One region of the Nonomuraea longicatena genome, then DNA from elsewhere that is predicted to be linked to it. Evidence: riboswitches for the same ligand, from Rfam matches in the RefSeq annotation. Region 1 holds a riboswitch; each other region holds the start of a gene.
The links. Region 1 has a riboswitch for cyclic di-AMP ahead of ABD120_RS03805 (coiled-coil domain-containing protein). Riboswitches for the same ligand answer to the same signal wherever they lie in the genome.

Region 1 (7,002 bases):
GCGGTGCCGACCAGGTCGAGCACGGCCGAGCGGGCGTCGTCGTCGGCGACGCCGTACAGCGTGAGCAGGTCGGCGACGTCGCGCTCCTTGAAGCCGACCCGGCCGAGTTCCATCCGGCTGATCTTGGACTCTGAGCCCCTGATCAGGTGTCCGGCTTCCTCTCGGGTGACGCCCTTGGCCTCCCTGAGCCTGCGGAGCTGGGAGCCGAGGAGGATGCGCAGCGCCGTGGGCCCGGAGCCCGGCTGGTTCTGCGTCAACGGTGCCTCCAATACGTCCGCACACACAGTGACATCCGAGCGCCGGGTATGACAAGGTCTCAACCCCGTGTCCGATTCGGCATACTCGCGCGCCGAGCCCAATGCAGGTGCACATTACATTTGCACGTGCATTTGGGTCTTGCAGCATCACCGGTCGGTGACCCATGATGGCCTAGTGCATATTGGGCCAAACATGCACTAAACCAATGGGGAGCTGGAGGTAGCGGCAGAATGGTGGAGGATCCTCTGGCCACTGCCGATTGCCTGCAGATCACCCGCGAAGTCGGATTCGACACCCTGCTGGAGAACCGCCACCCGCACACCACGGCGTGTCCGCTCCCTTTTCAGGCCGACTCGGTCAAGACCGCCCGTGACGTGACCCGGGCCACGCTCAGCGACTGGGGTTGTGCCGAGCTCAGCGACGACGCCGCCCTGGTGGTCTCCGAACTCGTGACGAACGCGGTGCGTTACACCCGGGGTCACGCCGGCCTCACCCTTCTGCTGATGCGCGTGGCGCCGCACGTCCTGCTCGCGGTGGCCGACCCGAGCGACGAGGTGCCGACGCGCAAGGAACCGGACTTCGTCTCCGAGAACGGCCGGGGCCTGTACATCGTCGAGACGTACAGCCAGTGCTGGGGCTGGGATCCGCTCAACCGCGGCGGAAAGGCCGTGTGGGCGCTGTTCCGCACCGAGTAGTCAGCACAAAGTCGTACGTCCGGTTGGCTCCCCCGTAGGAGGAAAGCCCCGCTCCGCGCTGCCACTCTGTTGGTCATGGATCTCGCGCTCCTCCTCACTCTCGGCGCCCTCGCCCTGTGGGACAGCACCAGTTTCGGGACGCTCGGCATCCCGCTGGTCCTCATGCTGTCCTCCGATCGGCGCCAGGGCGGCCGTCTGGTGGTCTACCTGACCACGATCAGCGTCTTCTACTTCCTCGTCGGCGTCGCCCTCATGATGGGCCTGTCGGTGGTGATGGAGCGTTTCGGCGCTGCGCTGGAGTCCCAGCCCGCGTACTGGGTCCAGCTCGTCCTCGGCGTCTTCCTGTTCGCGCTGAGCTGGAAGTTCGACTCCAAGAAGCAGAAGAAGCCGTGGGAGCCCAAGGTGGGCGGGCCCCTCACCATGATGGGCGTCGCGCTCACGGCCGGTCTGGTCGAGGTCGCGACGATGTTCCCGTACCTGGCGGCCGTCGGGTTGATGACGACCGCCGGGCTGGGTGCCGCGCAGTGGCTGCCGCTGCTGGCGGGCTACGTGGTGCTGATGGTCGTGCCGATGCTGGTGCTGATGGCCGGCCGCGCCCTCGCCGGGCCCCGCATCGAGGGGATGCTGGAGCGCGTGCGCGCCTTCATCACCAGGAACGCCGCTTCCGCCGTGGGCTGGACCCTCGCGATCGTCGGCTTCCTCATCGCCCGCGACGCGCTGGTCAAGCTGGACTTCTTCCGGGATCTGGTCGCCGGAGGGTGAGTCCGGCGGTTTGGGAACGTTCCAAGTCAGTACATCGAGATGTGCGGATGGTCGTAGTGGTTCTGGGTGATGCTGCCCCGGTCGCTCATCTGGCGCCAGCCCGAGCCCATGTTGATGCGCTGCTTCCAGATCACGTACTTCACGCCGAAGCGGTCCTTGTTCTTGATGGCCCACTCGGAGATCCGGTCCCCGAGCCGCAGGTTGGCGGCGGTCGGCATGCTGCCGCCGGTGCTCATCATGAAGTCGCAGGCGCGGCCGAGAGGGTGCTCTCCGCCACCACCTGAGCGGTAGCAGCCGATCTCGAACGGCATGTCGAAGGTCTTCTTGATCTCGTCGCGGATGATCCGCATGCGGGAGGTGATGTTCTCGCGCCCCGCGGGCAGTTCGGGGGCCCAGCTGCCGTTGGCGCGCTTGCCGGTGCCGTACGGCATGAGTGCCTTCAGCTTGGCCTTGATGTCGTCGATGACGCCCTCGGCCTCCGTGCGCCGCTTGTCGACCTCGTCGGCCTGGGCGGCGAGGTCGACGGCGAGCGCGGCGGCCTCGTCGGCGGCCTTCTTCTTCTCGTCGCGAACGACGACCAGGTTGTCGACGACGGCCTGCTCCTCGTCGGTGATCTGTTCCATCACCGCTGCGGCCCCGGCGTCGGGCACGAGGAAGTGGGGAAGTGCGGCGCTCTGGCTCTGGTAACGCTTGGTGGCGATCTCGGTCACGCGGCGCTGGGCGTCGCCGAGTGTCTTCTCCGCCTCGGCGAGCCGGGCGCCCGCCGTCTTCTCGGCGTCCTGCGCCTTGGCGAGGGCGACGCGCTTTCCGTTGTACTGCTCGATCAGCTGATCGACTTTCTTGTTGAGGTCGACGAGCTCGCCACGCAACTGCTTCTCCGAAGGCTTGGGGGCCGCCTGCGCAGTGGGGGCGAGAAACAGCGTGCTCGCGGTGATGAGTCCGATGGCCAGAGTCGCGGGGGACGCAACTGCCACAGCGAAGATCCTCTCCATCTGCCGACCGGGTTAGCTGACGGATTCGGGCTGGAAGCTGCCCTACCACGAAAGTGGATTCACCCCAGGTGCAAGTGGGTCCCCGGCTCCCGGGCAACACGCCCGGGATTAGGCGGGCAACGGCTGTGACGACCGGTGCCAGTGAGGATGTTAGTGGTAAATGTCCGGCAATGCGAGTCTAATCGGAAATCAATTAGTGATCTACCTGTGATCGAATCTGCCGGGCGGCCTCTTCGGGAAGCACGTCGTTGACGAAGGCTCCCATAGCGGACTCCGATCCGGCAAGGTACTTGAGCTTGCCCGGCGCCCGTCTGACGCTGAACAGCTCCAGGTGGAGATATCCCAGCTCACGCAGGTGACGCACCGGCGCCTGGTGCCAGGCGGAGACGTACGGCATGGCGACGCCGAACAGCCCGTCGAGCGCCCGCAGCACCGAGGTGTAGAGCGGGGCGAAGGCCGCGCGCTCCTCCTCGCTCAGCGCCGCGAGGTCGGGCACCCGCCGGTGGGGGTAGACATGCACCTCGTACGGCCAGCGGGCGGCCGCGGGCACGAAGGCGGTCCACAGTTCGTTGGCGGCCACGACCCGCTCACCCGCCCGTTCCGCGGCCAGCACGTCGGCGAACAGCCCCGGCCGTTTGGCGGCGGCGGCGAGCTGGCGCGCGGTGCGCGGGGTCACGTACGGGTAGGCGTAGATCTGCCCGTGGGGGTGCGGCAGCGTGATGCCGATCTCCTCGCCCCGGTTCTCGAAGCAGAAGACCTGCTCGACGCCCTCGATGGCGGACAGCTCCGCCGTACGGTCGGCCCATGCCTCCATGACCAGCTCGACCTGCGCGTCGGACAGCCGGGAGAACGACGAGGAGTGCTCCGAGGTGAAGCAGACGACCTCGCAGCGGCCCGCACCGGGCCTGACCTCACTCAACCCCCCGACATCACGATAAGTCCCGAAATTTCCGCTGAATGAGGGGAAGCGGTTCTCGAACACGACCACGTCGTAGTCGGCGGCCGGGATCTCCGACGAGTGCGTGTCCGTGGACGGGCACAGCGGGCACTCGGCGGCCGACGGCAGGAACGTGCGCGTCTGCCGGTGCCCCGCGATGGCGACCCACTCCTCCGTCAGCGGGTCGTAGCGCAGTTCGGAGGCCACGGGCCGGGGATCGAGCGGACGCCGGTCGACCGCGCCGCGGTCGGCGTCGTCGCGCCGGTCGAAGTAGATGAGCTCCCGCCCGTCGGCCAGGTGGGTGATGGTGCGCTTCACTGCGTGCCTTCCGCGATGATGACTTCACAGGCCCGCTCGGACAGTTCGGCGCGGGCCTCCTCCGGTAGCGCCGGGTCGCTGACGACGAGGTCGGCCTCGCTCAGATCGGCGATCGTGCTGATGCCGACGGTGTTCCACTTGGTGTGGTCGGCGAGGACGACCAGGCGGCCGGCGGCGGTGACGAGTTCGCGGTCGGTCTCGGACTCCAGCAGGTTGGGCGTGGTGAAACCGGCCCGCGTGCTCATGCCGTGCACACCGAGGAACAGGGTGTCGACGTGCAGGCGCCGGATCGCGGCGACCGCGACGGGGCCGACGAGCGCGTCGGAGGGGGTGCGCACTCCGCCGGTCAGCACGACCGTGCGGTCGGCGCGGGGGGTGCGGTGGAAGACCTCGGCGACCGGGATCGAGTTGGTGATGACGGTCAACTCGGCCACGGCGACGAGGTGGTGGGCCAGCGCCCAGGTGGTGGTGCCGGCCGACAGGGCGACGGCGGTGCCCGGCCGGACCAGCCGGGCGGCACGGCGCGCGATGGCCTCCTTCTCCTGCTGCTGACGGGCGGACTTGGCGACGAAGCCCGGCTCCTCCGTGGAGCCGGGGCCCAGAGCGGTCGCCCCGCCGTGCACCTTGGCCAGCATGCCGCGATCGGCGAGGACCTCCAGGTCGCGCCGGATCGTCATGTCGGAGACGCCGAGTTCGCGCACGAGGTCGGCCACCCGGACGCCGCCTTCGGCCCGGACGCGGTCGAGGATCGCCTGTTGCCGCTGCTGTGCGAGCACGCCCTCTCCTTCCAACACATTCCACCAAATTATGACACGGAAGTGTTGAACAATGTGAGGTCGCTTGCCGCATGCCCGAAGTTGGGATACGCAGGCCGTACCGACCGAGAATCTGGAGGAGCCCATGGCACGGCGCGCCCGCAAGTCCAGAGCACGCAAGCGGAAGAAGGCCAACCACGGCAAGCGGCCCGCCTCCCGCTGACCTCAGCCCGCCGCGAGTTCCCTCACGACGGGCAGGATCGCGCGGTGGTACGTCGGGTAGGCGTAGATCATCGCGCTGAGCCGGGCGAGCGGGATCCTCGCGTGTACGGCCAGCGTCAGCAGGCCGAGGATCTCGCCGCCGGGCGGCGCGACCACCGTGGCCCCCACGAGCACGCCGTCCGCCGCCACCAGCTTGACCAGCCCGCGCGACTGCGTGATCCAGCCCCTGGTGCCGAGGTCGCCGGTGGCGGTGCGCACGTCCAGCCCCCGCTGCCTGGCCTGGGCCTCGGTGAGGCCGACCGCGCCGATCTCGGGGTCGGTGAAGGTGACGCGGGGCACGGCGTGGTGCTCGGCCTCGTGAACCGGGGTGCCGAGGATCTCTCTGACCACGATGTCGGCGTGGTACATCGACATGTGCGTGAACGCGCCCTGGCCGACCACGTCGCCGAGCGCCCAGACGCCGTCGGCGGCGCGCATCCGGGAGTCCGTCGCGAGCGCCCGCGCGCTCTCGTCGAGCCCGATGGCGCCGACGCCGACCGCGGCGAGGTCCACGCGGCGGCCGGTGGCGACCAGCAGCCGCTCGGCCTCGACGCCGCCGACGCGGAAGCGGCCGTCGTAGTCGACCCGCTCGACCTTCGCGCCGGTCCTGACGGTGATGCCGCGCGCGGCGAAGACCTCCGCGAGCAGTTCGCCCGCCTCGGGCTCCTCCAGCGCGACCAGGCGCTCCGCGGCCTCCAGGAGGGTCACCTCGACGCCGAAGGCCGCGAACATCTGGGCGAGTTCCACGCCGATGGCGCCGCCGCCGAGCACGATGAGGCTCGCGGGCAACTCGGCGTTCTCGATGGCCTGGTGGTTGGTCCAGTACGGCGTACCCGCGAGGCCCTCGATCGGGGGGACGGCGGGCTGCGAGCCGGTGGCGATCACGATGCCCTTGGCCGCCCTCAGCACCTGCTCGCCCACCCGGACCTCACCGGGGCCGGTGATGCGCCCGTGCCCCCGGACCAGGTGGCCGCCCTTGCCGGTGAAGCGGTCGGCGGCCACCTTGTCGTCCCAGGAGTCGGTGGCCTCGCGCACGCGGCGCAGCAGCGCCGCCCAGTCGCGCGAGGTCTCCGCCTCGTAGATCATGATCTTGGAGGGGATGCACCCCCAGTAAGGGCACTCGCCGCCCACCAGATTCGCCTCGACCCCGGCCACGCGGAGCCCCGCCTCCGCCAGCCGCCCGGCGACGTCCTCGCCGCCCGGACCCATCCCCAACACGATCACATCGACGTCCATGGCATCCAAACTAACCCGGGAGACCGTCCAGAGCCTGGTCGATCCGCTCCTGCGGCAGGGCGAAGTCCTGCATCTCGCCGGACAGGTACCTGTCGTAGGCCGCGAGGTCGAAGTGGGCGTGTCCGCACAATGCGGTCAAGATCACCTTCTCCTCGCCGGTCTCCTTGCAGCGCAGCGCCTCCGCGATGGTCTCCGCCAGCGCGTGCGTGGGCTCGGGGGCGGGGACGATGCCCTCGGTGCGGGCGAAGTGCACGCCCGCCTCGAAGCACTCGCGCTGCGAGCGCGCCACCGCCTCGAACATGCCCAGTTCGTACATGTGCGACAGCAGCGGCGACATGCCGTGGTAGCGCAGGCCGCCCGCGTGGATCGGATCGGGCACGAAGTCGTGGCCGAGCGTGTGCATCTTCATCAGCGGCGTGAACCCGGCCGTGTCGCCGTAGTCGTAGGCGTAGCGGCCCCGGGTGAAGGACGGGCACGCCTCCGGCTCGACGGCGCGCAGCTTGGTCTTCGACGACTCGCGCAGGAACGGGAAGGCCAGGCCGGCGAAGTTGGAGCCGCCGCCGGTGCAGCCGATGACCAGGTCGGGCATCTCGGGCAGCTGCTTGAGGGCCTCCTCGCCGATGACCGTCTGGTGCATGAGCACGTGGTTGAGCACCGAGCCGAGGGCGTATCTCGTGTCCTCGGCGGCGGCCGCGACCTCCACGGCCTCGCTGATCGCGATGCCGAGACTGCCCGTGGAGCCGGGGTCCTCGGCCAGGATCTTGGTGCCCGCACCCGTCACCGGCGAC
Region 2 (7,002 bases), on a different contig from region 1:
GGCCAGCAGCCCGGCGAAGACGATCGTGAGTCCGAGCGACAGGTAGGACGGCAGGCTCGTGGCCGCGTCGAACGCCTGCGAACGGGCGATCTCGGCCGGGGTGAAGTCCTGGGCCGGATCTCCGGAGGGCAGCGGCCGCCACGGTGTGGTGATCGCGGCCACGGCGATCACCAGGAGGCCGAGGATCGCGGCGGCGATCCCCGCCTGCCGCCGCAGCCGCCCGTCGTCGTCGTCGGGCTGTCGTGTCACGCCAGTTCCTCCCCCAGGTACGCGCGCCAGTCACGGGTCAGCTCGGCCACGGGCACGGGTAGTGCGCGGCCGGCTCCGACCCGCTGGGCATCACGGTAGAGCCTCACCAGTGTCGCCTCTCCGTACGCGTGCGCGATGAGGCGGCACGCCAGCCACGCCTCCTGGTAGCTCTGCGCGAGCCGGGGCGCGCCGGGGGCGAAGTCAGCGGGTTCCGGGAGGTTCTCGGGCAGGCGTCCCGCTCTGACCTCTTCGGCGAGTTCCGCGGCGGCCTCAGGTACGGCAAGGCCCGCGTCGCGGTAGGCGACGTAGTCGGCGAAGCCCTCGTACAGCCAGGGCGGCAGGCCGTCGGTGCCCGCGGCGACGTGGGTGAGCTCGTGGGCGAGCACGACGTCGCGGCCGGTGGGGGTGAGTCTTCCGTAGGTCTCGGGCACGACGATCACGCGGCCGTCGTGGGCGACGGCGGCGAGCCCGTCGACGGAGGCGGCGCCGATCGCGCGGGCGGCGTCGGCGGCAGAGGCGGCGACGCGGACGTCCGGCCGTACGGGTGTGCCCAGGACGGCCTCGACCCGGCGGGCGGCCCGTTCGGCACGCCGGCGGAGGTCGTGGCCGGGCCGTCTGAGCTCCCCGCCGTGGGCGGGCCGCCCGGAGAGGGCGGGCCGGGTAGCGGGTGCCGAACCCTGGGGCACGGCGGACGAACCGGACCCGGGCGCCGAAGGACCGGACGCGGAGGCGGAAGAACGGGGTGCGGGGGTGGGAGAGCCGGACGCAGGGGCGGAAGCGCCAGGCGCGACAGCGGACGAGCCGGGCGCGGAAGAGCCGGGTGCGGGGGCGCAGCTCGGGGTGGTCGCGATCAGACACGCGACCAGTGCGGGGGCCGCCACTGCGGCGCGACGGCTCACGGCCCCGATGGTAGCCGCCCCTGTGCGGACCCCCGTCCCCGGCACGACGGCCTGGGACGGGGATGTCGCGCCTTACAGGCCGGGACGCACCGCGCCGACGAACGACGCCCTGCGCCATTCGCTGATGCGGTCGACCCGGACCCGCTTGCCCGAGCTGGGCGAGTGGACCATCCTGCCGTCGCCGACGTACATGCCGACATGGCCTCGGCCCCGGAAGAACATCAGGTCACCGGGCCGCAGCCGCTTCCAGGTGACCTTCTTGTCGATGCGCGCGTACTGGCTGTACGTCACGCGGGGGATCTTCACTCCGGCCTTCTTCCAGGCGTACTGGACCAGTCCGGAGCAGTCGAAGGCACCTGGACCCGTGGCACCGTACCTGTACGGGTCCCCGACCTGCGCCTTGGCGACGGAGACGGCCTTTCCGGCCTTCACCCGCTGCCGTGTGGACTTGGAAAGGGTCTTCCCTGCGGTGGCCGTCCTGCTCCGGGCTGTGGTGCCCGGTTCAGCGGCGGCCGCCTCGGTCTCGGCGGGGGCCGTTGCGGCCCCGGCCGCCGGGGCATGGAGGGCGAGCCCTCCTGCTGTCATGGACATGGTGACCAGCACCCCGGACACGACAAGGCGGGGGTTACTCAGGGGGATAGACAGGATTTCTCCTCGGATCTTCCACGAACGCCTACCGGGTTAGCTGACGGGTTCGGGCCTGGAAGTCGCCCTACGGCGCGGCTGCGCCGACTCACCCCGTGATCCCGGTGATCGGGATCGGCGGGTCCCCGGCTCCGTGCCTCCTGACTGCACGGACTCGGCTGGTCGTCGCCCTCGTGGAAACGGGCCGACCGCGGATCTCTATACGTCCCCACCGGGCCTCGTGAGGCCCGGTGTCGGCGTCGCGGCGCCATGGCGTGCCGCCGCGACGCCAGAAAGTACCCGGCGCCGCCGATCGGCGGCAAAAGCCGGGTGAACCTGTCAAGATCCGGCAGGGGTTCCTGTCAGAAGGGATCGCGCTGCTCGGCACCCCTGCGTCGTTATCGAAATGTGACCTCCCTCACACTTGTCCGGCGGCCCGTGAGTCAGGTCCCGTCCGTCCCACGGGACACGGCGAGGACGCGCAGCCCGATGAGCGGGTGGCGCAGTTCCTCGATCGTCCGCAGCCGCTCCGCGCGCTCCCCCTCGCACTTGAGGTACCGGTGCAGGAACGGCACCCGCCGCAGCGTCTTCACGTCGAAGCGGGCGCTGATCGCCGCGAGCATCTCCTCGCCCGTCGCGAGGTCGCCGTGCTCCCGTTCCCACTCGTTCGCCGGGTCGGCGACCAGGTCGCGCCCGCCGATGACGGCCCCGGCGTCGTAGAACCAGGTGGCGGCGGCGGGGTCGGCCCGCTCCCAGGCGAAGTCGTCCACCACGAGGCTGCCGCCGGGGGCCAGCAGCCGCGCGGCCGCGTTCAGCGCCATCTCCATCGGCTCCATGTGGTGCAGCGACATCCTCATCACGATGGCCTCGAAGGGCGCCGCCTCGAAACCGGCCAGGTCCGCCCGGACGGCGGGCACCCCGGCGGCGAGCGCGGCCGACGGGTCGAGGTCGATGGCCGTGACGTCGTACCCGCCCGCGATGAGCTGGGCCGCGAGCGTGCCCGCGCCGCATCCGGCGTCCAGCACGCGGGCGGGCGCGGCGGGCAGGACGGAGGTGATCCAGGAGTTCATGAGCCGAGCATGCTGCGGCCGAAGGCATGCGCACCACTGCGGGTACGGCATGCCCGCCATAAGCTCGGCGCATGCTTGACACCTGGTCGCTGAAGGTTCTCCTCACCGTGGGCCGCCTCGGCTCGTTCTCCGCCGCGGCCGGCGCGCTGTCGATGACGCAGCCCGCGGTCTCCCGTCAGATCGCCGCCCTGGAGCGGCGCACCGGCGTGCGGCTGTTCGAGCGGCTGCCGAGGGGCGTGCGCGCGACGGACGCGGGCCGCGCGGCCCTGGAGGACGCGGCCCGGGTGCTCGACGGGATGACCCTGCTGGAGGCCCGGCTCCGCGCGCACGCGCTGGCCGAGGCGGGGCGGGTGCGCGTGCAGGCGTTCCCGAGCGCGGCGACCGCGTTCGTGCCCGGCTGCTTCGGCGCGTTCGCGGCCGAGCACCCCGGCGTGGAGTTGTCGCTGATCGTAGGCCGCGCCGACGCCGCCGCCGTCCTGGACGGCGACGCCGACCTGGCGCTGCTCACCTCGCGCGACCCGGCGCCCCCCGCCGGGCTGGAGTCGGTGCCGCTCCTGGACGACGAACTCCTCGTGGCGCTGCCCGCGAGCCACCCGCTGGCCGCAGGGCGGCGGGTACGGCTCGCCGACCTGTCCGGCGAGGCGTGGATCGACGGCACCCACCCCGACTGTCTGGGCCCGCTGTCGGAGCTGGCCGCCGCCCTGGGCGGCCCGCCGAGGGTCAGCCACGTGTGCGACGACTGGAACGGCAGGCAAGGCCTGGTGGCGGCGGGCGTCGGCGTCATGGTGTACCCGGCGATGGCGGGCCGGGCCGTACGGCAGGACATCCGGCTGCTGCGTCCCGTGCCCGCGCTGCCCGTCCGGGCGGTGCACGCGGTCGCGCTGCCGGAGCCGAGCCCGGCCGTACGGGCCTTCCTGGAGCTGATGACCCGCTACGGGCGGATGGCTCCGGCGATGGACTTGCCGTAGGCGGACAGCTTGACCACCTTGATCACGTCGCCGGTCTGCGGCGCGTGCACGATGTTGCCGTTGCCCGCGTACATGGTGACGTGGCCGAGCCCCTGGGAGAAGATCAGGTCGCCGGGCTGGAGCTGGTCGAGCGGCACCTTGCGGTTGGCGCCCCAGGCCCACTGCTGCCAGGTGGTGCGCGGCAGCGAGACCCCTGCCGCCCGCCAGGACGCCTGGGTGAAGCCCGAGCAGTCGTAGCCGCGCGGCCCGGTGCCGCCGTAGATGTACGGCTTGCCGGTCTGGGCGAAGGCGAACTGCAGCGCCGAGCGGGCGTTGCCGGAGGCGGGCCCGGTGTACTTCGTGCCGGTGCTGTTGGGATTGCCGGCGTTGTAGGCGCCGAGCCGCTCCAGCAGCTTCTTCTGGTCCTTGACCAGGTCGAGGATCTCGGCGCGCTCCTTCTCGACCTTGTCGCGCTCGCCGTCGGCGACCACGAGCGCCTCCTGGGCGCGGTCGCGTTCGACCTTCAGGCCCTTGTTCTCCCGGTCGAAGGCGGCCAGCTTCTCGGCGCGCTCGGCCTGCATCTGACCGGCCAGCGCCAGGGCGCCGAGGGTCCTGCCCGGGTCGGGGTTGCCGAACATCCCGGGCCACGACGACACGTCGCCGCCCAGCTTGTAGTCGCTCACGGCCATGCCGACGACGTCGGCGCGCAGGTCCTCGACGGTCTTGAGCTTGCGCTTGTAGGAGGCGTCGAGCCGCGTGTGGCGCGTCCTGGCCTTCTTGTACTCCTCGTTGAGGGTGTTGAAGCGGTCGACGACCTTGTCCGCCCGGTTGTTGAGGCGCTCAAGCTTGGCCTTGGCCTGTTTGACCGTGGGTCTGGGGTCGGCCGTGGCCACGCCCGGCGCGGTCAGCACCAACCCGATCAGGAGCCCTGCCGCCAGGGGCGTCCGGCCCAGCCTCACGAAATCTCCTCCCAGTGGGCACACCTGGGGGGAGATGGTACAGAAGTGTCGGGTGAGATCTCAGGAAAAAGTCGGATTCGTGATGTGAAACCTACGCGCGTCCCAGTCGGCGCAACAGCAGACCGGACGGCACCGGCCGGGCGCCCATCCGGCGTACGGACTCGGCGACCTCGCGGTCGGAGGAGACGACCGCGACCGCACGGCCGGGCGGCTCCGCCCTGACCAGCTGCCTGATCAGGTCGTCGGCGATCTCCCCCGGCGCGCTGAACAACACCCGCACCCCGCGCGGCGCCACCACCTGCACCGGGGAGTTGAGCTCGGCGCCGTCGAAGACCACGGTCACCTCGACCCTGGTCTGGGCCACCAGCCCGCCGAGCCCGGTCATCAGCCGGTTGCGCTGGTCGGCCAGGGTGAGCGAACCGTAACCGGTCTTGGTCACGTTGTAACCGTCGATGACCATGTGCACCTGCGGCACCGCCAGCAGCTGATCGAGCAGTTGCGGATCGTCCTCGGCCAGCGCGCGGGCGGGCACGCCGCGCACCCCCGGCGCGCTCGCGGCCACGGCGGCGACGGAGTCGGCGGGCCTGCTGATCGTCGAGGGCAGGGCCAGCTCGCGCCGCAAACCCGAGGAAGCGTCCTGGAGGGCGTCGAGCAGCACCCGGATCCGCGCGTCCTCAAGGCTCCTGCCCTCACGGGCGGCCCGCCGGGAGGTTTCGAGCTGCTTCTCGACGTCGCTCAGCCGCTCACGCAGCCGCCGCAGCTCGGACTCCCCCGCGCTGCCCGCGGCCGTCGCGGCGGTCTTGACCTCCTCGGCCTCCTGCTCGACGACCACGGCCCGCCGGTCGGCCGCCTTGACCCGCTCGCGGGCCTCGTGGAGCTTGCGCCGCAGGTCGGAGTTCTCGGCGCGGGCACCCTTGAGCTGCTCGCGCAGCCGCTCCGTCTCCTCCTTGGCCGCGCTCTTCTGCGCGGCGAGCTGCTCACGCAGCCGGACCACCTGCTGCTCCTGCGCGGAACCCTCCGCCGCGGCGGCGGTCTGCTCAAGGTCGGCGCGGGCGGCCTCGACCATGTCCGCCCAGCCCGGCGGACGGGTGAGGTAGGCGGCCGCGGCCACGAGCACCGGGTCGGCGGCGGGCGGCACGACGCCCTCGGCCAGCGAGGCGACCAGTTCGGGCCAGCCCTCGGCGACGGACTCCGCGACCGTCTCGCGGAAGTCCTTGTCGTTCTCCAGCTGGGCGGCGATGGGCGCGCTGCCGAGCTTGGCGCGCTTGCGCGGGTCGAACCTGGCTATGCCGCGCAACGGCGGCGGCACCGCCTTGGCCGGCATGCCTCCGAGCACCTGGGAGGCCAGATCCACCACGTTGACTCTGACCTGCTCAGGAAGCGGACGAGACAGGCCTTCACCGGCTGAGCTCATCCTGTCGCTTCCCTTCGCACCTTGGCGTTTGAGTCCAAGGGTACGGCGCTCCCGTGCCTATCCGTAACTGTGCGTTGTACAGCCCCGCCGCCTCCGGGCGGGCGGGACGACACGCCGTACCGGGCAGGACGGACCGGGGCGGGCTCAGGGGCTCGCGTCGTAGACCGTGAGCGCGATCTGCACCCGGTTGCTCAGCTCCAGCTTGGTCAGGATGCGCGAGACGTGCGCCTTCACCGTGGCCACGCTCATGTAGAGCGCGGACCCGATCTCCGCGTTGGAGCGGCCCTGACCCACCGCCAGGGCCACCTCGCGCTCGCGCTCGCTCAACCGGGCCAGCAGTGTCCTGGCCCGGTCGGTGCGCTCGCCGGCGCCGCCGTCGGCCACATGCGTGATCAGCTGCCTGGTCACCGCGGGCGACAGGATCGGCTCGCCCGCGGCCACCCGCCGGATCGCCGCCACGAGGTCGCCGGGCGGGATGTCCTTCAGCAGGAACCCGGCCGCGCCCGCGCGCAGCGCCCGCAGCACCTGGGCGTCGGCGTGGAAGGTCGTCAGCACCACCACCTCGGGCGGCGCCGGGGTGGCCAGCAGCGCCTCGGTGGCCGTCAGACCGTCGACGACCGGCATGCGGATGTCCATGAGCACCACGTCCGGACGGAGAGCGGCCACGCTCGACGGCACCTGCGCACCGTCGGCCGCCTCGCCGACGATCTCGATGTCGCCCGCGCCCGCCAAGATCATCGAGAGCCCGGCCCTGACCAGAGCGTCGTCGTCGACGATGAGCACGCGGATCTTCGAGTCTGTCATGGGGTCCACGGTAGCCACGCCCTCACCACGAAATCG
Region 3 (7,002 bases), on a different contig from region 1:
TCCTGTTCACCGTCCAGTGGATCATGCTGGGCAAGGTGGGCGAGGAAGTCGTGCTGGGCGCTCGCGTGTCCGTCGTGCGGCGGCTGCTGAGGGCGACCGTGCCCGCGGTGACCAAGCGGTCGACCGGTGAGCTGGTCACCCGGGTGACCTCCGACACCGTGCTCCTGCGCGAGGCGGCCTCCTCCAGCGTCATCGGCCTGTTCAACGGCGTCGTCATGCTGGTCGGGACCCTGGTGATGATGGGCGTGCTCGACATGGTGCTGCTCGGCACCACCGTCGGCGCGGTGGTCGTGGTGGCCGTCCTGTTCATGACGCTGATGCCCGGCATCGCCAAGGCGCAGGAACGCGCCCAGGAGCACGTCGGCCGGCTCGGCGGCCTGCTCGAAGGCACCCTGCGGGCCATCAAGACGGTCAAGGTGAGCCGGGCGGAGGAACGTCAGGCCGAGCGCATCATCGCCGACGCCCGCGCCTCGGCCGCCCACGCCGTGCGCGCCGTCCGCCACGAGGCGGTCGCGTGGACCATCGCCTGGGCCGGAATCCAGCTCGCCATCATCATGGTCCTCGGTATCGGCGCCTGGCGGGTCGGCCTCGGCCTGCTGGAGGTCTCCAGCCTCATCGCCTTCCTCCTGTACGCGTTCGCGCTCATGGAGCCCGTCACCGAGCTGAGCCAGAACGTCACCGCCCTGCAGTCCGGTATGGCCGCCGCCGAGCGCATCCGCAGCCTCGACGAACTGGAGCAGGAGACCGGCGGCACCGAGGGTGCGGCGAGCGCCCGCCCCGGCACGGACGGGCCGATCCTGGAACTGCGCGGTGTCACCGCCGCGTACGCGCCCGGTGCGGAACCCGCCCTGCGCGGCGTGGACCTCGCCGTCCCCCGCCTCGGCCACACCGCCATCGTCGGACCCTCCGGCGCGGGCAAGACCACTGTCCTCTCCCTGCTGCTGCGCTTCCTGCAGCCGCAGGACGGCGAGATCCTCATGGACGGGGTGCCGTACCGGGAGTACTCGCACGACGCCGTCAGGCGGCGGCTGGCCTACGTCGAGCAGGACACCCCGATCATCCCGGGCACCGTCCGCGAGAACCTCCTGCTCTCCCACTCGGAGGCCACGGAGGAGGAGCTGAAGCGGGTCATGGAGGAGGTCAGGCTCGGCGAGATCGAGGACCGGCTGGACTCGGAGCTGTCGGCGACCTCGGTCTCCGGCGGCCAGCGGCAGCGGATCGCGCTGGCCAGAGCGCTGCTGCGGACCCCCGACGTGCTGCTGCTCGACGAGGCCACCGCCCAGCTCGACGGGCTCACCGAGGCCGCCGTGCACGACTGCATCGCCGACCGGTCCCGCAAGGGGGCGGTCGTCACCATCGCGCACCGGCTGTCCACCGTGATCGACGCCGACACCATCATCGTGATGGAGGACGGCGGGATCCGCGCCAGGGGCACCCACGAGGAGCTGATGGCCTCGGACGAGCTGTACCGCCGCCTGGTCGAGGCCCTCAGCCTGGCGGAGGCCGCCCCTGCCGCGGCCTGAGCCGGTCTCAGCGGAGCGCGGCCACGGTCTCGCCCAGGCGGGCGATGGCGTTGTCCCGCATCGGGGCGTAGTCCTCCTCGGGGTACTGACGGGGGCCGTTCTCCACCAGGAAGATCGTGTACAGGTACATCTTGTAGAGCAGCAGGCGGACGCGGGCGGCCGGGCCGAGGTCCAGCGGCGCCACCTCCCGGTAGCCCGCCACCAGCGGATCGGCCTCGTCGAGCCCCTGGTAGAGCGTCGGCATGAGCAGTTCGGCGAGCGGGTCGCCCCAGAAGGCCCGCTCGTGGTCGATGATCGCCTGGATGGGCGCCCGCGCGCCGGGCGACAGGAACACATTGCCCAGCCACACGTCGAAGTGCACCAGCCTCGGCTGCTCCACCTCTTCCAGGGCCCACGCCGCCCGCTCCGCCACCTCGCGCATCTCCTCGGCGGGGACCGGCAGGGGTGTCGGGAACCGTACGGTGTCGGACAGGAGGGCGTCGAGCATCGTCAGGAACGCCGCACGCCACGTGTGGCCGGACAGCCCCGCGTGGGGGGCGCCGAACACCGGCTCCGCGCCGGGCGGCTGTGTGACGGTGCTCAGGGTCGCCAGCAGCCTGCCGAGCTCGCGGCGCAGCTCGGCGGGGGAGTCGGGCTCGACCTGGTTCCACGGGACTCCGGTGAGCGTCTCGAACACCAGGTAGTCGCCGCCGAGCACCGGGTCGTCGAAGCCCGCCCGCACCAGTTCGGCCACCGGCACGCCGACGCCCGCCGCGAGGCCGATCGACTCGGCCTCCATGCGCAGTATGTGGCGCTCGAAGGAGAGCAGCTCCAGATCGGGATGGGGGGCGAGTTTGAGGACCACGTCGCGGTCGTCGTCGAGCCGCAGCCGCCAGACCGCGTTGGCGTACCCGTCGGTCAGTTCTTCGGCGGTGCGGACTCCGGCTCCCACGGCTCGTCGTGTCAGGTCGTCGAGTTCGGCGGGGGTGAGCCGCCGTTTTGTCCTACTTTCCACGGGATCTGATTCTGTCGTCCACCGCGGAGATCGTCCAGGAGGCGGAGTGGCTCCCGCCCGGGGCCAGCCTGACCAGGTCGGTGCCCGAGTTGAAGGCGTCGGGCGGGCAGGTCATCGGCTCGACCGCGACCCCCGGGTAGCCGAGCTGGGCGCCGGTGCACACCTGCACCCACGGCATCACCGCCGGGTCCCAGGTGATCCTGGTCGCGCCGACCCGGACCTCGCCCGCCGACAGGCCCGTGAAGGCGTGGTCCACGTCCAGGCCGGACGTGGGACGGGGGTCGCGGAAATCGTAGAAGGTCGTGTGGACGTCGGCCAGCTTGAGCGGCAGCAGCGCCTCGTCGGTCAGCAGCACCCGCGAGGCGGGTACCCGCAGCAGGTCGTCGCCGAGCAGCCACGGATGCGGGGCGCAGCCGTAGGGGGCGGGGCGCTCGCCGAGGTTCGTGGCGGTGAGCGTGGTGGTGAGGCCGTCCTCGGTGAGGCGGTGCTCGGCGCGCAGCGCGAGCGTGAACGGGTAGCCGGGGGCCGGGGTGATCGTGTGCGCCAGCACGGCGTGGGCCGCGCCGGACTCGACGGGCTCCCAGTCGACGGCGGCGACGAGGCCGTGGATGGCGTTGCCCCGGCGGGGCTCGGTGAGGTCGAGCTGGTGGGTGTCGCCGTCGAAGACGTACCGGCCCGCGGCGACGCGGTTGGGCCAGGGGGCGAGGACCGTCCCGGCATGGTGGGGGACGGGGCCGCCTTCGGGCCAGCTCGTGATCAGCTCCCGCCCGTGGTGGCCGAGCGCCCGCACGGCCGCTCCCCGCACGCTGACCTCAGCCGTGTATCCGCCCCCGATGAGCACCGCGCCCCCGCCTTCCGCCGCCGTGTTTCTGTGACAACCCTTTCTATCGGTTACGGCCAGCCACTCTGACCCCACCCGCCACGAAGGGCTGACGGCCTCCAGGGTGACGCTCCTCCCCGCCGCCGCCGACCCGCCGCGACGACTCCGCTCTCACCCCCGTCCCGGACAACGCGGAACGGCGCGTCCGAGGGGAGAGGACGCGCCGTTCCAGGGGGTGGGGAGAGGCGGGGGACTCTCCCGAGGGATGGGGACCTATGCCCGGTACTCCGGGTAGCCGTAGCCGACGACCTGCGACTTCGGCCGCACCCGCTCCTCGACCTTGCCGTTGCCGGTGTTGCCCTCGACGGTGGTCAGGGTGCCGTCTCCGTTGTCCTTGACGACGAAGCCGACGTGCTCGATCGAGGTCAGGCTCTTGCTGCCGTTCCAGGCGAAGAAGACGACCGAGCCTTCCTTGGGCTCGACGCCCCAGCGGGCGTTGTCCTTGAACCACTTGGCGTGGGTGACGGTGTAGGCGTCCCAGCCGATCGTGGAGCGGGCGCCGGTGTTCTCGCCGACCCAGGAGACGAACATCGCGCACCAGGCGGCGTTCAGGTACGCCTGGCGGTTGCCGCCGTCGCGGGCGATGGTCTCGGCCGCGCGCTGGGAGTTCATGTACCACTTCTGGAACTTGGTGCCGCCGCCGAGCGAGTTCTCGGTGGTGCCGATCTGCTGCTTGGCCAGCGTGAGTACCTGCGCGGCCGTGGGCTTGACGTCTCCGGTGCCCTCGACGGGCGGCTGCTGCTTGGCGGCCACGGCCGCGGGGACGGCGCCCGCCGCCGCCGCGCCGACCGGGCTGTCGGCCTGGGCGGGCAGGGCCGCGAACGCGGAGGCCGCGATCGCCGCACCGAGCAGGGCGCGGGCAATGTGAATCTTGGGGGTGCGAGACAGAAGATTCTTCGCCATCGAAAAGGACAACTCCTTGCTTCCATGACGCTTACCGGGTTAGCTGACGGGTTCGGGCGTGGAAGCTGCCCTACGGCGCAGTGCGCCGATTCACCCCGAAGGACTGGGTCCCCGGTTCCGCGATGGTGCGGATTCAGCGTTCACAGGCAAAGCCTGCGATTTGTTCGTGTCGGTCTGGCAACGATCTGGTAGCCCAGTCGTATGTGTTCGATGCGCCGAAGGTAATACACCAGGCAAGAGCCTGACAACTCCCGGAAAGCGCAGGTGAAGGCCGGTGCGGCGAAAAGCCCGCACCGGCCGGGGATTGCGCGTTAGTTAAAAGTCTCGGGATCGGGTCCGAGACGCCTGCCGTTGCTCAGCGCGCCGATGGCCGCGAGGTCCTCGTGGTCAAGGATGAAATCAAAGACATTGATGTTCTCCTTGATACGGGAGGGAGTGACGGATTTCGGGATCACCACGTTGCCGAGCTGGATGTGCCAGCGCAGCACGATCTGCGCGGGCGACCTCCCGTGCTTGTCGGCGAGCGCGGCGAGCGCGGGGTCTTCGAGCAGGCCCTTGCCCTGGCCGAGCGGGCTCCACGCCTCGGTGAGGATGCCGTTGGCCGTGTGGAAGGCGCGCAGCTCCTTCTGGGGCAGGTTGGGGTGGAGCTCGATCTGGTTGATGGACGGGACGATGTCGGTCTCGTCCATGAGCCGCTGGAGGTGGGCGATGCCGAAGTTCGAGACGCCGATCGCGCGCGTCCTGCCGTCTCGGTAGATCTTTTCCAGCGTTCGCCAAGCCTGTACATATTTGTCGTTCTTGGGGGCCGGCCAATGGATGAGATAGAGGTCCACATGGTCGAGCCCGAGCCGGAGAAGGCTCTCGTCGAAGGCCCGCTCGGCATGCTCGTGACCGTCGTTCCAGAGTTTGGTGGTAACGAACACCTTCTCCCTGGGCAGGCCGGAGGCCCGGACGGCCCGCCCCACCCCCTCCTCGTTGTGGTAGAGGGCGGCGGTGTCGATGTGCCGGTATCCGTTCGCGAAGGCCGTCGTCACCGCCTGCTCGGCGGCGTGGTCCGGCACCTGCCAGACGCCGAAGCCGAGCTGCGGGATCTGGACGCCGTCGGTGTTGAGCAGCAGCGAGTTCATAATCCCCATTGTTCACGCCGGGTTCCCCCCGGCTCAGGGCCGCCGGGCCGGTTTGAACCGGTCGTGAAGAAGCGATGGGCTTGGGGGGAATCGCCGCTCCAGCTGCTCTACGCCGCGTCGAGGTCGGCCGGTTCGATGCAGGCCCTCATGAACTTCGCGGGGTCATCCGGTAGAGGAGTTCCGGCCGTCCGACGCCGCCGTAGCGGGGCACCCGCGCCGCCTGGCCGATGTCCACGAGGTACTCCAGATAGCGCCGGGCCGTCACCCGCGACACCCCCGCCGCCAGGCCCGCCGCCTGAGCGGACAGGCCCTCCGGGCGCTCCCGCAGCAGCGCCGCGACGACGTCCAGCGTGTCCTGCTGCAGCCCCTTCGGCAGCCGGGAGGTGCCGCGCAGCGTCCCGAGCACCCGGTCCACGTCCCCCTGGCCCACGATCTGCCCGGCCTCCTGCCGGAACCTGGCGTGCCGCTCCAGCTTCTCCTTCAGCGCCGCGAACGTGAACGGCTTCAGCAGGTACTGCGACACCCCCAGCGACACCGCCGCCCGCACCATCTCCAGATCGCGCGCCGAGGTGACCGCGATGACGTCGCACAGCAGCCCGCGCGCCCGGATCGCCCGGCACACCTCCAGGCCCGGCAGGTCGGGCAGGTACATGTCGAGCAGCACCAGGTCCACGGGCGCCCCGCCGAGGAAACGCAGCGCCTCGCCGCCCGAGCGGACCACCCCCGACACGGTGAAGCCCGGCACCCGCCCGACGTACAGGCGGTTGGCCTCGGCGGTGATCTCCTCGTCCTCGACGACCAGCACGGAGATCACGGCAGCAGCACCCTGACGAGCGAGCCGCGTGTCTCCACCCTGCCCCCCAGCCGCCGGACGGCCTGCCCCACCAGCGCCAGGCCCAGCCCGTGCCCGTCGCCCTTCGTGGTCCAGCCCTTCGTGAACGCCTCGGGGCCGGGCAGCCCCGGGCCGTCGTCCTCGACCGTGAGCACGATGCCCTCCTGTCCGGCCCGCAGGCCCACCTCCACCCGAGTGCCCGCCTCGATCGCGTTGTCCAGCAGGTTTCCGACGATCGTCACCAGGTCGCGCGGCGGCACGCCGAGGTCGCCGAGCTCGCTGTCCTCCGAGATCACCAGTTCCACGCCGCGTTCGGCGGCCTGCGCGCTCTTGCCGAGCAGCAGCGCGGCCAGCACCGGCTCGCGCACCGAGCCGACGACCCGGTCGGTCAGCTCCTGCGCGGCGCGCAACTCGGCGGTGCCGAAGGCGACGGCCTGCTCCGTACGGCCCAGTTCCACCAACGTGATCACCGTGTGCAGCCGGTTGGCCGCCTCGTGCGCGGCCGAGCGCAGCGACTCGGCGAACCCGCGCTCGGCGTCGAGTTGCCCGGTCAGCGCCTGCAACTCGGTGTGATCGCGGACGGTCACCACGGTCCCGAGCCTGCTGGGCGCGCTGTCCACGGCGAGCACCCGGTCGCCGACCAGGTGGATCCCCTTGCCGAGGTCCGGCGCCGGTCTGCCCTCGGCGTCGGGCGGCAGCCCGAGCAGCGCGCGGGCGGCGTCGTTGCACAACGCCAGCCGTCC
Region 4 (7,002 bases), 260 kb from region 1:
GCGGCACGCTTGGCCCCATGAACGGCTTGTACGTCCTCAAGCCCTGGTACGCCGCCCGCCTCGGCGGCATCCGGGCCCGGCTCGTCGCCCATGACGTCCCCCCGTCGGTCATCACGGCCGCCGGGGTCGCGTTCGCCGCCTCGGCGGGCGCGGTGCTGGCCACCGTACGGACCGGGGTGGTCGCCGCCCTCGCCGTCGCGGTGCTGCTGGCCGCCCGGCTGGCCTGCGCGAACCTCGACGGCGGCGTGGCCCGCGAGAGCGGCCGCGCCACCCGCTTCGGCTCGGTGACCAACGAGGTGGGGGACCGGCTGGCCGAACTCGCCGTCCTCGCCGGATGCCTCGCCGTCGCCGACGCCGCGCTGGTGGCCGGGGCGGCGCTGGCGGCCACGCTGCCGTCGTGGGTCGCGCTCGCGGGCGCCGCCGCCGGGGCCCGCCGCCCGCAGAGCGGGCCGTTCGGCAAGACCGAGCGCTGCGTGCTGGTCGTTCTCCTCGCCCTCACCGGCTGGGCGCTCTGGCTCGTGGTGCTCGCGGCGGGGTCGGTGATCACGGCGCTGGTACGGCTGGCCGTCGTCCGCCGGGAGGTCTCATGATCGTCGAGGCGGTCCCCTACCTGGCGGGCGCTCTGGGAGCCAGTGGGCTGGCGGTGTGGGCGTCGCGGCGGCGGGAACTGGTGCTGCGCTGGCTGACGTGGGCGGTGGCCGCTCCCGTGGTCACGCTGGCGCTGCTGGCGGGGCCGTACGGCGCCGCGCTGCTCGCCGCCGGGCTGGGCGTGGTCTGCGCGGCCGAGTACGGCCGCCTGGCACGGCTGCGCCGCCCGGAGACCGGCGTCCTGGCCGTGGCGGTCGCCGCCCTCCCGCTCACCCTGGCTTTCCATCGAGGCGTGCCCGTGCTCGCCGAAGGAGCGGCCCTGGTGCTGCTCGTGCTGGTGCTCGTTCCCGTGGTGCGCGGGGACGCAGCCGACGGGGGGAAGCGGGCCGCGTACGCGGTGTTCGGCCTGCTGTGGCTGGCGCCGCTGAGCATGCTGGTCGTGCTGGCACCGCCGACGGCCTTCGCGGTCTGTCTGGCGGTCGCGCTGGCCGACGTGTCCGCCTGGTGCGGCGGCAAGCTGATCAAAGGGCCGGCGTTGTCGCCGCTGTCGCCCGCCAAGACCTGGGGCGGCGTCGTGGGCGGCGCGGTCGGCGGCCTCGCCGTACTGGGGGCTCTGGGTGCCCTCACCCCCGCCACGGCGCTGGCCGTCGCGGTCGGGGCGCCGCTGGGCGACCTGCTGGAGTCGATGTTCAAGCGCGGCGCGGGCGTCAAGGACGCCGGAACCTGGCTGCCGGGCTTCGGCGGGCTCCTCGACCGCCTGGACTCGCTGCTCGTGGCCCTGGCCGTCATGGCGGTGTTCGCATGAACCCGGCCACGCGCGGGCGTCCGACCGGAACGGGGGGACATCGGTGAGGTGGGTCGGCGCGATCGCCAGGCGGGCGTTGTGGCGCGCGGCGTTCGCGTGCAGTGGCGGTCTGGAGGTCGAGGGTCCGGTTCCGGAGGGTCCGTGTGTGCTGGTGGCCAATCACAGCTCGCACGCCGACACGGCCGCGCTTCTCGCCGCGTTGCCCGCCCGGCTGCGGCCGCGCGTGGCCGCAGCCGCGGACTACTGGTTCGCCGGTCCGCTGCGCTCGTTCGTCTGCCGCACCCTGGTCTCAGGCTTCCCGGTACGGCGAGGCGGCGGCGGCTCGGCCGACCTGGCGGCCGCCGTCAGGCTGCTGGAGCAGGGCCGGGTCCTGGTCGTCTACCCGGAGGGCACCCGTTCGCGCGACGGCCGGGTCGCCGAGTTCCGCACCGGCGCCGCCCGGCTGGCGGAGGCGGCGGACGTGCCGATCGTCCCGGTGCTCCTCCGTGGGACCGGCCAGGTGCTGCCCGTCCACGGCCGGCTGCGCCGCGCCCGCGTGCGCGTCCGCTTCTTCGCCCCCGTCCAAGACCTGCGAGCCGCCCACACCCTGCTGACGGCTCCCCACCCGCCCCTCGATCCCACCCCCGAAACTGCGGTGCACATCCGTTCAGCGCTTTCAGCAACCAGAGAACCAGGCACGGCGGACGTCCGGCGGTCCCCATCCCTCCAAAGCCTTCAGAAAGAGGAAATGTCATGAAGTGGTGGTTGATGCGGCTCCTGCTGCGTACCGTCGGCCGGCTCAGCCGGGGCATCCGCATCGGCTACCGGCACGGCTTCGACAGCGGCACCATGCTCGACTACGTCTACGCCGACCGCTCCCACGGCGCCCTGCTCATCGGCAGGCTCATCGACCGCGTCTACCTGAACGCCGTCGGCTGGCGAGCCATCCGAGCCCGCCGCGACCTCCTCGGCGACGTACTCAGGGAAGAGATCTCCGCCAGAGCGGGCCGCGCGCTCATCCTGGACGTCGCGGCCGGGCCCGGACGTTACCTGCTCGACGTCGCCAGGGAGCAGCCCGACGTCGAGGTCGTCTGCCGCGACCTCGCCCCCGCGGGGCTTGAGCTCGGACGGCGGCGGGCGGCCGCGCGCGGTCTCACCAACGTCCGCTTCGAGCGGGGCGACGCCTTCGACCCGGCCCCGCTGGGCCGTCCCGCCGACATCGTCGTGGTGTCCGGCCTGTACGAACTGATCCTGGACGACGACACGATCCGCGAGTCCTTCGTACGGCTGCGCGACCTGCTCGCCCCCGACGGCGTGCTGGTGTTCACCACGCAGACGCAGCACCCGCAACTGGAGTTCATCGCCAACGTGCTGCCCAACCGCGACGGCGAGTTGTGGGTGATGAAGTGCCGCCAGGCCGAGCAACTGCACGCCTGGGCCCTCGCGGCCGGGTACGGCGACGCGGTGAGTCGCCGCGAAAGAGTCGGCCTGTTCACGGTCACCACGGCCATGATGAAGGGATGAGGACTCGAGTCATCGGAACGACCGCTGTGAGCGCCGTCGGGCTGGGCGCCATGCCTATGTCGGTGCGGGGCCACATGCCTGACGAGGCCCAGTCGATCAGGACCGTCCACGCGGCGCTCGACGCCGGGGTGACCCTGATCGACACCGCCGACGCCTACACCCCCAGCCATACCGACGTGGGGCACAACGAACGGCTGGTCGCCAAGGCGCTGGCCTCCTGGGGCGGTGACGGCGACCGGGTGCTGGTGGCGACCAAGGGGGGTCACACCCGCGTGGAAGGCGGCGGGGGCTGGGAGGTCGACGGCAGGCCCGAATACCTGGTCCGGGCCTGCGAGGCGTCGCTGAAGGCGTTGGGCGTCGAGGCCATCGGCCTCTACCAGCACCATCGGCCCGACCCGGCGGTGCCGTACGAGGAGACGATCGGGGCGCTGCGCGATCTGCTCGACGCCGGGAAGATCCGGATGGCCGGAATCTCCAACGCCGATCCGGAGCAGATCAGGACGGCACAGCGGATTCTCGGCGGACGGCTGGCGAGTGTGCAGAACGAGTACTCGCCGCGCTTCCGCAGCAGTGAGCCGGAGGTGGACGTCTGCGCCGACCTGGGGCTCGCGTTCCTGCCGTGGTCGCCGCTCGGCGGCATGTCGGAGGCGGGCGAGCTGGGCGGCAGGCACGCGGTCTTCGCCGAGGTGGCGGCCGAGCGCGGGGTGTCGCCGCAGCGGGTGTGCATCGCCTGGGAGCTGGCCAGGAGCCCGGTGATGATCCCGATCCCGGGCGCCAGCCGTCCGTCGAGCATCCTGGACTGCGTGGCGGCGGCCGACCTCGACCTGACGGAGTCCGAGCTGGCCAGGCTGGGCTGAGGCGGGCGTCCGGTTTCGCGTCGCGCGAGCACACATGCGAAGCTGGGGGCGTCCCAAACACCAGGAGGTCCTCATGGCGGAATCACCGGAGCCCGAAGTCAGCGAAACTCCCGAGGACGAGATGAAGCGCAAGTTCCGGGAGGCACTGGACCGTAAGCGGAACCAGAATGCCGACGCGGGCGCGGGTGGCAGGGGCTCGGATCACTCGAAGATCCACGGCGCACATGGCCCCGCTGCCAACAAGCGATCGTTCCGACGCAAGAGCGGCTGAAACCGCGATATTTCCGGGGGGTACGGCTTACCGTACCCCCCTTTCTCTTGACCTTATTAGGTAGATCTTCGCCCGTTTCATGGCGTTTGCTTTGCATTTGTCGGGTTTGAGGCATACAGTCCATAGCGTTACCAGCTGGTGACCTGGCCCTTCACCAAGAAGGCCGACCGGCTGGCGCCGAATCCCGCTCCGGCGGGAACCGGGGAACCACGTTCCTTGGGGTGAATCCGACGAACCGTCGGTAGGGCACCTCCACGCCCGAACCCGTCAGCTAACCCGGTAGGCGAGATGGAGAGGACAGCTATCTCATGCACTGCCGCGACGTACCCCTCACCCGCGTAGCTTCACCCGCCGCCTACTGAGCGGCCCCTTCCTCAAGGATCACCACCCCCCCTAGCGCTCCCGCGTAGCGACCGTTCGGCCTTTTGCCCGGCTACGCGCCGATGACGAGCGCCATCCCTGACCCCGTACGAAGGACTTTGCTTTATGTCTCGCCGCTTCGGCATGCGTAGCTTTGCCATGTTCGTCTCCACCGCCGCCCTTGCCGGTGCCGTCACCGTCGGCGCCGGGGCGCCCGCGTCGGCCGACGACCACTTCACCGACAAGCAGACCCTCCTGCACGGCTCCACCACCGCCTCCTACTACTGGGACGACGGCTCCGGCCGCAACGGCGACACCGGCATGCCCGCCAGCGGCAAGCCCATGCAGAAGGGTCTGGCCGCCAGCCCGAGCTGGCCGCTGCTCACCGAGGGCTACGTCGTCTACAAGGGCAAGAAGATGCCCTTCTTCGTCGGCGACCGAGGCCCCGGCATCCCCTCCAACAGGGGCATCATGCTCGACCTCGACGCCAAGACCTTCGCCGACCTCACCGGCGGCACCTTCAACTCGCGCTCGCTGACCGTCGACGGCGTCGGCGGCCAGGGTCACATCAAGGTGGACTACGTCATCACCAAGTGGGGACCCGGCGTCGGCAAGAAGAACCACCCGGTCGCCTTCGCCACCGGCGCCTGGGGTCGCAAGGACCACAACCCGGCCAAGCCGCCGGTGATCGCCGCCGAGAAGCCGGCCGAGAAGCCGTCGCAGGACGCCGCGGAGAAGAACGCTCCCGCCGTGGTCGCCGAGCGGCCCAGCTCCACCCCCGGCGCCAAGAGCCCGAAGGCCGCGTCGGCTGAGAACGCGTCCGCGCAGCTCGCGGCGGCCAGCACCGCTGACGAGAGCCGTCCGACCGGCGTCGCCGCCCTCGCCGTCATCGGCGGGCTGGCCCTGCTCGGCGGCGGACTGTTCATCGGCCGCGACCGCCTGCGCAAGGTCTTCCAGCGCTGACCTGACGCACTCGAAAGCACGTACAAAAGGGCTGTCCACCCGTCTGCGTGAAGCGGGCGTCCCCAGACCTCACCGGTCGGGGGACGCCCGCTTCCGCCGTTTCCGGGGGACTCGTCAGCGCAGCCGTTCCAGGCCCTGCTTGACGGCCGCCAGCACCTCGGGATCCCGCATGGGGTTGGCGCGGGGCACGTGCGGCCCTTCCCGCCGGGCACTCCTGCCCCGCCTCGGCAACTCCCCGTACGGTGGCCTGCCCCGCCCGGCGGTGGCCGCCCCACCCGCGTCGGCGCGGGCCGCGGCCTCGGAAGGCGCCGTTTCCCGCCCACCGGTACGGCTCGCCAGGTCAGCGGGGGCTTCTTCGCCCAGGCCGGCGAGCGCCGTCGCGCCGGCAGCCGAGGCGTCCGCCACCTCGACCACGTCCACCATCTCGACCACGTCCGAGATATCGGCCTCGCCCACCACCTCGGCCACGTCCGAGACGTCGGCCCCGTCCACCGTCTCGGCCACGTCCGGCATTCTGGACGCGGCCGTCTTCTTGGACCGGTGGGGTTCTTCGGGAGGGGGCTGTGGGCCGGAGGCGGGTTCCGGGCGGGTGAGCAGGCCCAGGGCGGCCATCCGGCGCACGGTGAGCAGCACCGTGTAGACCGGCTGCCCGAGCCGGACCGCCAGGTCCGCCGGTGTGGCGACCCCGTCCGCGTGGATCAGGATCTCCCATTCGAGCTCCCCCACCGTGACCCGCTGTCCCGGCGGCCGGTGCGCGGGCGTGACGGGCACGCCGTCGAGCTCCGTCGATGGCCAGGTCTGCGCCAACTCGCTTCTCCTTCGCGCGCACTCGCGGATCAGCCAGGCGACCTCGAAGGCCCACACCTCACCGTACGGGTGCCGCTCACCCGGGCGGAACCTCGGCCGGGCGGAAAGTTCGGCGGAAAGCAGGAAACCGGCCGCGTCGAGCACCGTCCCCACCACACAGAACTGCAGCTCGGCCCGGGTCAGTCCGTCGATCGTGCGGCCTCTGGCCGTCAGCATGTCCTCAAGCGAGGGCGTCCCGTCGCTTTCGAGGAACGTCACGCGACCGCCGTCCAGGTACGCCTTGCCCGTGCCCGCGAGGCTGATCGACCCGGATGCCCGTTCGCGCGCCAGCCCGGTCAGCAGAGTCTGGATGGCGGCCATCGCTCAGCCGCTCATCCGGCCGGTGATCTCGCGCAGGCTGTCCCTGGCCCGGGTGAGGTCCCCCTGGGCGAGGTCGAGCCGCACATAGAAGACGAGCGGCCCGGCGAAGGGCATCTCGACCGGCCGCATCAGGTGGTAGCCGACGTCCGTCACCACGATGAGGTCCTCGACGCGGGCGGCGCCGGTGGGAGACGACTGGGCCAGCGCGTCCATCGTGGCGCGCAGTGACTCGCGGAGCGCGGGCGCGGAGCCTTCGAGGTCGGCGGCACCGCTCGCCGCGAACACCGTTCCGCTGAGGTGGTCGACCACCAGGGCGTCCAGCGCGCCAGGGATGTCCATTACCCTGAGCAAGCAGTCATCTAGTGCGAGCACTGGGGCAGCCTAGGACGGCGGGAGCGCCCTGCAGAGGCCCGCGTGGAAAAAAGTCCGCCAGCGGAGGAGAAATCTCCACCCGAGGTTGAGCTTTCCTACACAGCTTCGGACTCAGG

Region 2: it holds a riboswitch for cyclic di-AMP, as region 1 does, so the genes downstream of both, ABD120_RS18555 (C40 family peptidase) here and ABD120_RS03805 (coiled-coil domain-containing protein) in region 1, are expected to answer to the same signal.
Region 3: it holds a riboswitch for cyclic di-AMP, as region 1 does, so the genes downstream of both, ABD120_RS28750 (CHAP domain-containing protein) here and ABD120_RS03805 (coiled-coil domain-containing protein) in region 1, are expected to answer to the same signal.
Region 4: it holds a riboswitch for cyclic di-AMP, as region 1 does, so the genes downstream of both, ABD120_RS05035 (hypothetical protein) here and ABD120_RS03805 (coiled-coil domain-containing protein) in region 1, are expected to answer to the same signal.

What each region holds. Positions count from the first base shown of each region.
Region 1 is NZ_BAAAHQ010000002.1:8,874-15,875, forward strand. Features, by position in the region: gene ABD120_RS03790 (helix-turn-helix domain-containing protein) at 1-257, opposite strand, end outside; gene ABD120_RS03795 (ATP-binding protein) at 489-953, shown strand; gene ABD120_RS03800 (GAP family protein) at 1,029-1,715, shown strand; gene ABD120_RS03805 (coiled-coil domain-containing protein) at 1,742-2,689, opposite strand; cyclic di-AMP (ydaO/yuaA leader) riboswitch at 2,695-2,832, opposite strand; gene galT (galactose-1-phosphate uridylyltransferase) at 2,901-3,962, opposite strand; gene ABD120_RS03815 (DeoR/GlpR family DNA-binding transcription regulator) at 3,959-4,738, opposite strand; gene ABD120_RS39675 (50S ribosomal protein bL37) at 4,863-4,940, shown strand; gene ABD120_RS03820 (dihydrolipoyl dehydrogenase family protein) at 4,943-6,214, opposite strand; gene ABD120_RS03825 (TrpB-like pyridoxal phosphate-dependent enzyme) at 6,225-7,002, opposite strand, start outside.
Region 2 is NZ_BAAAHQ010000017.1:170,705-177,706, forward strand. Features, by position in the region: gene ABD120_RS18545 (M48 family metallopeptidase) at 1-249, opposite strand, end outside; gene ABD120_RS18550 (eCIS core domain-containing protein) at 246-935, opposite strand; gene ABD120_RS18555 (C40 family peptidase) at 1,221-1,751, opposite strand; cyclic di-AMP (ydaO/yuaA leader) riboswitch at 1,804-1,963, opposite strand; gene ABD120_RS18560 (class I SAM-dependent methyltransferase) at 2,216-2,842, opposite strand; gene ABD120_RS18565 (LysR family transcriptional regulator) at 2,914-3,810, shown strand; gene ABD120_RS18570 (C40 family peptidase) at 3,774-4,748, opposite strand; gene ABD120_RS18575 (NYN domain-containing protein) at 4,840-6,102, opposite strand; gene ABD120_RS18580 (response regulator) at 6,307-6,966, opposite strand; gene ABD120_RS18585 (sensor histidine kinase) at 6,963-7,002, opposite strand, start outside.
Region 3 is NZ_BAAAHQ010000036.1:13,187-20,188, forward strand. Features, by position in the region: gene ABD120_RS28735 (ABC transporter ATP-binding protein) at 1-1,523, shown strand, start outside; gene ABD120_RS28740 (phosphotransferase family protein) at 1,531-2,517, opposite strand; gene ABD120_RS28745 (aldose epimerase family protein) at 2,507-3,358, opposite strand; gene ABD120_RS28750 (CHAP domain-containing protein) at 3,611-4,300, opposite strand; cyclic di-AMP (ydaO/yuaA leader) riboswitch at 4,314-4,449, opposite strand; gene ABD120_RS28755 (aldo/keto reductase) at 4,612-5,427, opposite strand; gene ABD120_RS28760 (response regulator) at 5,573-6,241, opposite strand; gene ABD120_RS28765 (sensor histidine kinase) at 6,238-7,002, opposite strand, start outside.
Region 4 is NZ_BAAAHQ010000002.1:270,326-277,327, reverse strand. Features, by position in the region: gene ABD120_RS05065 (CDP-alcohol phosphatidyltransferase family protein) at 18-590, shown strand; gene ABD120_RS05060 (phosphatidate cytidylyltransferase) at 587-1,393, shown strand; gene ABD120_RS05055 (lysophospholipid acyltransferase family protein) at 1,437-2,129, shown strand; gene ABD120_RS05050 (class I SAM-dependent methyltransferase family protein) at 2,126-2,896, shown strand; gene ABD120_RS05045 (aldo/keto reductase) at 2,893-3,753, shown strand; gene ABD120_RS05040 (DUF5302 domain-containing protein) at 3,827-4,024, shown strand; cyclic di-AMP (ydaO/yuaA leader) riboswitch at 4,190-4,325, shown strand; gene ABD120_RS05035 (hypothetical protein) at 4,529-5,347, shown strand; gene ABD120_RS05030 (hypothetical protein) at 5,462-6,514, opposite strand; gene ABD120_RS05025 (roadblock/LC7 domain-containing protein) at 6,518-6,853, opposite strand; gene ABD120_RS05020 (DUF4032 domain-containing protein) at 6,982-7,002, opposite strand, start outside.